Regions from separate parts of the Vogesella sp. XCS3 genome, predicted to be linked through region 1. Evidence: riboswitches for the same ligand, from Rfam matches in the RefSeq annotation. Region 1 holds a riboswitch; the other holds the start of a gene.
What was found. A riboswitch is a leader RNA that binds a small molecule or an ion and turns the genes downstream of it on or off. The one in region 1 is predicted to bind glycine.
Positions count from the first base shown of each region.

Region 2: it holds a riboswitch for glycine, as region 1 does, so the genes downstream of both, glyA (serine hydroxymethyltransferase) here and gcvT (glycine cleavage system aminomethyltransferase GcvT) in region 1, are expected to answer to the same signal.

Region 1 covers NZ_CP085530.1:1,654,352-1,657,745, forward strand. The annotation lists gene gcvP (aminomethyl-transferring glycine dehydrogenase) at 1-542, opposite strand, end outside; gene gcvH (glycine cleavage system protein GcvH) at 777-1,163, opposite strand; gene gcvT (glycine cleavage system aminomethyltransferase GcvT) at 1,239-2,324, opposite strand; glycine riboswitch at 2,362-2,458, opposite strand; glycine riboswitch at 2,466-2,566, opposite strand; gene LCH97_RS07850 (hypothetical protein) at 2,781-3,173, shown strand; gene LCH97_RS07855 (amino acid permease) at 3,266-3,394, opposite strand, start outside.
Region 2 covers NZ_CP085530.1:453,540-456,933, reverse strand. The annotation lists gene LCH97_RS02010 (LysR family transcriptional regulator) at 1-405, opposite strand, end outside; gene LCH97_RS02005 (NAD(P)-dependent oxidoreductase) at 529-1,176, shown strand; gene LCH97_RS02000 (nuclear transport factor 2 family protein) at 1,173-1,622, shown strand; glycine riboswitch at 1,787-1,874, shown strand; glycine riboswitch at 1,876-1,971, shown strand; gene glyA (serine hydroxymethyltransferase) at 2,121-3,377, shown strand.

The sequences.
Region 1 (3,394 bases):
AGCGTTTGCGGCAGCACGCGGCTGTCTACAAAGAAGCGGTCGCCTTTTACCTTGGAAGCGCGACGCGCCAGCGCCATGCCTTCGGCGGCGGCGGTGGCTTCGTCCAGCAGCGAGGCGTTGGCGATATCCAGGCCGGTGAGGTCGATCACCATTTGCTGGAAGTTCAGCAGTGCTTCCAGGCGGCCCTGGGCGATTTCAGCCTGGTACGGGGTGTAGGCGGTGTACCAGCCCGGGTTTTCCAGCACGTTACGCAGGATCACACCGGGGGTAATCACCGGGTAGTAACCCATACCGATAAACGATTTGTTGATGACGTTCTTGCTGGCCACGGTTTTCAGGTCGGCCAGGGCGTCTACTTCGCGCTGCGCAGCCGGCAGGTCCAGCGCACGGTTAAAGCGGATGCCGGCGGGCACGGTTTGCGCCACCAGGTCTTCCAGCGAGCTGGCACCGATTTCGGCCAGCATCTGCTGCTGTTCGGTATCGCACGGGCCGATGTGGCGGGCGATGAATTCTTGATGATTGAAGAGTTGCGAGAGAGACATGTCTGCGATTCCGTCTAATCGATTAGCCACGAAAACACACGAAAAAACACCGGTAGGGCAACAGCTCAAACCTGTTGCGGCGTAACCCAAAGCTGGGCGTACTGCGCCAAAGGTGTAGCAGCCTGGTCGTGGCACTCGCCTCAAGCGCCGCCAGCCATTTTTGTGTCCTTGCGTGTGTTTCCGTGGCTAATAAAAAAAAATGCCCCGCCATCTTGCGATGGCAGGGCTGTCTTATCAGGCGCCGATTTCGGCTGCGTAGGCAGCGGCGTCCAGCAGGCCGTCCAGATCAGCAGCGTTGGCCGGCTTGATCTTGAAGAACCAGCCTGCGGCGTACGGCTCGCTGTTGGCCAGCTCAGGGTTGGCTTCCAGCTCGGCGTTCACTTCCAGGATTTGGCCTGCGATCGGGGCGTATACGTCGGAAGCGGCTTTTACCGATTCCACCACGCCGGCTTGCTCTTCGGCAGCCAGGTTGGCGCCTACGGCGGGCAGCTCGACAAATACGATGTCACCCAGCAGCTCTTGCGCGTGCTCGGTAATGCCTACGGTTACGGAGCCATCGGCTTCCAGGCGCAGCCATTCGTGGCTGGATACGTATTTCAGTTCGGCAGGAATGTTGCTCATCGTTTCTCTCCAGAAAAATGTGTCGTGTTGGTGTAACGGGGCAGGCGCTCGCTCGCCCCGTCGTTATACACCAGCTTATTCAAAAACTTTCTTGCCGTTACGCACGAACGGCATTTTCACCACACGCACGTCGGTCAGCGTGCCGCGCAGGTCTACCTGGGCGGTAGCACCGGTGGCTGCCGGTACACGGGCGATGGCGATGGAATGCTTGAGGGTGGGCGAGAAGGTGCCGCTGGTGATGATGCCTTCGCCGATACCGTCTACCACAACCTTCTGGCCTTCGCGCAGTACACCACGGCCTTCCAGCACCAGGCCGACCTGCTTCATGGCCACGCCGGCGGCTTTTTGCGCTTCCAGCGCGCTGCGGCCGATAAAGTCGCGGCCTTCGGTCATGGCGATGGTCCAGCCCATGCCGGCTTCCAGCGGGGAGACGCTGTCGTCCATATCGTGGCCGTACAGGTTCATGCCGGCTTCCAGGCGCAGCGTGTCGCGGGCGCCCAGGCCGATAGGCGCCACGCCGGCGTCTTTCAGCTCGTTGAAGAAGGTGATGGCTTCGGTAGCGGGAATCATGATTTCCAGGCCGTCTTCCCCGGTGTAGCCGGTGCGGGCAAAGAACCACTCGCCGGATGGCAGGCCCTGAAACACTTTCAGCGCGCGGATAGCGTCGGCTAGCGCCGGCTTCACGCTGCACACCTTGTCGATGGCGGTAGGGCCTTGCACGGCCAGCATGGCCAGGTCGCGGCGCACTTGCAGCTTCACATCGAAACCGGCGGACTGCTTGTCCATCCAGGCCAGGTCTTTTTCGGTGGTGCCGGCGTTAACGACCATGCGATAACCAAAAGCGGTGAGGTATACGATCAGATCGTCTACCACACCGCCTTGTTCGTTCAGCATGCCGGAATACAGCGCCTTGCCCTCGAAACCCAGCTTGGCCACGTCATTGGCAATCAGCTTTTGCAGCCAGGCCTTGGCGTCGCTACCGGTGATGTCCACCACGGTCATGTGCGACACATCGAACATGCCGGCGTCGCTACGCACGATTTCGTGCTCTTTCAGCTGCGAGCCGTAATGGATGGGCATGTCCCAACCGGCAAAATCGACCATTTTCGCGCCGGAGGCGAGATGGGCTTCGTATAGGGGGGTGCGTTGCGGGGCTGTCATGGCAGGTCCTTGTCCGAGCGTGAGTTTCCTCTGTTTCTCACACCCCTCTGTCCCTGCACCTGAGATTTTCCGGCATTGCGCCGTTAGCCCCTTCGGTGGGCGCATCCTGTGCGCCGCTCTCCAGATTCTGCGGGGAAAACCCCGATTCTTGCAGTCCTTTTGCCTGAGCGATTGCGGGTGCACTTGCGCCTTCGGCGGCGGTTCTGCCCTGCGGGCAAACCGCTCTCTCCTGCGGAATGCGCGCATTATCGTTGCCACAGCGTGGCTTGGCAAGCTGGATTTGGCAGCACTGTGGCTGCGGTTTGCCGGGTTTTGAACAGATGAACAGGCACAGCCAATGCGCTATGCTATATAGCTATCAAATGTCTTGCAGCAACGGCCTTTGGCCGGCAAAAACATTAGCACCCGGCTTACCATGCCAACACATACCGGACAACTCAAGCGCACAAGATGGCCATGGCACAAGACCAAGCCCCCGCTTTTTACCCTTCTGCCATCACGCTGCCAGCCCACCAGGGTTTGACGGCACAGGTCATACAGGAGAACGCCATGCCGTCATTATCGATGGACGAGATTCTTGCCAATCTGGAAAGCTATAGCGAACATGCCGCGCGGCTGGCGGGCCCCGGCCGGCCATACGCCACCGTGCTGCACGATACCCTGCAGCACGTTACCGCACACTTGGCGCCGCTGGAAAAATCACTGGTGATACGGGCCGCGGCCCAGGCTTTTGGCCGCGCGGCGGAGAGTGCCCCTCTGCTAGAAACTGCCATGCCTGGCGCAAACGATATCGGGGCGCATTGTCTGCTACATGGCGAAAACCACCTGATTCCGTTCAAGCTGGACTGAGCAGGGCCAAGGTTGGCCGCAAAAAAACCAGGCCCGGCATACCGTGTACGCCGGGCCTGCTGTCATGTTGGCCGCAAGCTACCCTGCCCTGCTTAGCCTTTCACCAGCCGCTCGCGCAGCTGCCACAGATAAATAGGCAGGCCGGCCAGCAGCAGCAGCACGCCCCACATCACCACCTCGGCACCCGAGCCATAAATGGTCCACATGGCAAAGATGAAACC
Region 2 (3,394 bases), 1.2 Mb from region 1:
CAGGTCGATGCGGTGCTGTACCAGGTCTATCATCTCGTCCTGAAAAAACAGGCGCAGGCTCAAACCAGGGTTGGCCGCCAGCAGTGGCGCCAGCGCCTGCCCCAGCACCCCGCCGGCAAAACCGCTGGGGGCGGCAATACGCAGCTCGCCCACCGGCTCGTCACGCAGCGCCGCCATTTGTACGTTGGCCTCATTTGCTGCGGCCAACATGGCGGCGCAGCTGCGGTAAAACACGCTGCCGGCTTCGGTGAGCGTGAGCTTGCGGGTAGTGCGGTGCAGCAGCGCCACCTGGTGCTGCTGCTCCAGCCGCCGTACGTGCTGGCTCACCGCCGATGCGGTCATGCCCAGCTCACGCCCGGCTGCATTCATCGAACCCTGCTCGATCACCGCGGCAAAGACTGCCATGCTGCGTAGCGCTTCCATCGTGAACCTCAGCTTAACAATGATTGAATTCCATAACGGATTATCAGCCACAGGCGCGTGATCTACCATGCAGTTATTCCCCTACCCCACCCGAAAGGACACAGCATGAACATCGCACTCATCGGCGCCAGCGGTTTTGTCGGCCAAGCTCTGCAACAGGAACTGCTGGCCCGCGGCCACCACGTTACCGCCCTGGTCAGCCGCCCGGAACGCGTTGCCGCTGCGGCCAACCTTACCGTCAAGGCCAGCAACGCCTACGACGCCGACACCATCGCCCGTGACGTAGCCGGCCACGACGTAGTGATCAGCGCCTTCAACCCGGGCTGGGACAAAGCCGACATCCGCACACTCTTCCTGCAAGGCCACGATGCCATCGTGGCGGGCACCAAGGCCGCCGGCGTGGCGCGTTTCATCGAAGTGGGCGGCGCGGGCAGCCTGTACGTGGCACCGGGCCTGCAGCTGATCGACACCCCGCACTTCCCGGCCGAATACAAGGAAGGCGCCGAAGGCGCACGCCAGGCACTGAACAAGCTGCAAGACGAAACCGTGCTGGACTGGGTATTCGTGTCGCCGCCAGCTTTGCTGGCACCGGGCGAGCGCAGCGGCCAGTACCAGCTGGGTGCCAACGACCTGCTGATGGACGGCGAAGCCCCGGCCGGCATCAGCGTGGCCGATCTGGCGGTGGCCATCGTCGATGAAGCCGAGCAGGCACGTCACCATCGCCAGCGCTTTACCGTGGCGGCAGCCAAATGAAGCGCCTGTTAACCGCCACCCTGTTGGCCGCAAGCCTGGCCAGCACCGCCCTGCCCGCGCTGGCCGGCCCGCGCGAGGACGCCAACAAGGCACTGGTGCTGGCTTTTTACGACGCCGCCTTCGGCAAACTGGACGCCGAGCAAGCAGCCACCTACCTAGCACCCGGCTACATCCAGCACAACCCGGAGGTGGCCAACGGCGTTGCGCCGCTGCAAGACTACGTGCGCTGGATCCGCGCCAATAACCCGCAAAGCCGCGCCAGCATCAAGCGCGTGCTGGCCGACGGTGACCTGGTGATGCTGCACGTGCACAGCCAGGACAAGCCAGGCGAGCTGGGCGTGGCTGTGGTGGACATCTTCCGCGTGCAGGACGGCAAGATTGCCGAGCACTGGGACGTGATCCAGCCAGTGCCGGCCAAAGACGCTAACGGCAACGGCATGTTCTAGCCAGCCGGCAAAACGCCCGCTACGCCGCCCTGCTTGCCCTGCGCAAGGGGCGGCGTTTTGCTGCGTTTGCACATCGATAGTTTCATCTCACGCATTGACAGTGGCACTCGCCGTCTTCTAGATTCTGCAAGCCACGCCGGTTGACAGGTGCCATACCTGCCCCGGCCGCAACCACAGGAGAGACTGCCCTTGCGGCAGCGCCGAAGGGGAATCGCCCCAGAAACTCTCAGGCAAAAGAACTGTGGACGCGAGGCACTCTGGAGAGAAGGTTGGCCGCAAAGCCGCCTCGCCGAAGGACACCCGGTACGCAATCGCGCGCCGCAATATCTCAGGCACAAGGGACAGAGGGGGCATCGTCCGGCATGGCCGGGCGGGTGCCCTCGCCTTTGTGCCAGCCATGCCCCTGCCCGCCCATGCCGTTACGCGGCACCCTGGGCACCCCGCCAAAGAGCCATGCACACGGCTGCCGCTGCAGCCAGACACGACATGGAGACAGATATGTTCACGCAAGACATGCAGATTGCCGGCTTCGACGACGCACTGTGGGCCGCCATCCAGGCCGAAAACCAGCGCCAACAAGACCACATCGAGCTGATTGCCTCGGAAAACTACACCAGCCCGCGCGTGATGCAGGCGCAAGGCACCCAGCTCACCAACAAGTACGCCGAGGGCTACCCCGGCAAGCGCTACTACGGCGGCTGCGAGCACGTGGACGTGGTGGAACAGCTGGCCATCGACCGCGCCTGCCAGCTGTTTGGTGCACAGTATGCCAACGTGCAGCCGCACTCCGGCAGCCAGGCCAACGCCGCGGTGTATATGGCGCTGCTGCAGCCGGGTGACACCATCCTGGGCATGAGCCTGGCACACGGCGGCCACCTTACCCACGGCGCCAGCGTCAATTTTTCCGGCAAGATCTACAAGGCTGTGCAGTACGGCATCAACACGGAAAGCGGCGCCATTGATTACGACGAAGTGCAACGGCTGGCCACCGAACACCAGCCAAAAATGCTGGTAGCTGGCTTCTCCGCCTACTCGCTGGTGGTGGACTGGGCGCGCATGCGCCAGATTGCCGACAGCGTTGGCGCCTGGCTGTTTGTAGACATGGCGCACGTGGCCGGCCTGGTGGCCGCCGGGCTCTACCCCAGCCCGCTGCCGCACGCCCATGTGGTAACTACCACCACCCACAAGACGCTGCGCGGCCCGCGCGGCGGCCTGATCCTGGCGGCCAACCCGGACGAAGCCTTGGTGAAAAAGCTGCAGTCGCTGGTTTTCCCCGGCATTCAGGGCGGCCCGCTGATGCACGTGATCGCCGCCAAGGCGGTGGCCTTTCTGGAGGCGCTGCAACCCGAATTCAAAACCTACCAGCAGCAGGTACTGGATAACGCCCGCACCATGGTGGCGGTGTTCCGCCAGCGCGGCTATACCGTGGTATCGGGCAAGACTGACGACCACCTGTTCCTGCTGAGCCTGATCGACAAAGGCCTCACCGGCAAGGCCGCCGACGCGGCGCTGGGCGCGGCCTGCATTACCGTCAACAAGAACGCGGTGCCGAACGACCCGCAAAGCCCGTTTGTCACCAGCGGTATCCGCATTGGCACCCCGGCCATCACCAGCCGCGGTTTCGGCAGCGCCGAAGCCGGCCAGGTAGCGCACTGGGTATGCGATATCCTGGACGATATCGATAACGCAGACGTTGCCCCGCGCGTACGCCGCCAGGTGGCCGAGCTATGCGCGGCCTTCCCTGTGTATCGTTAAAACGCACTGCAGCATCG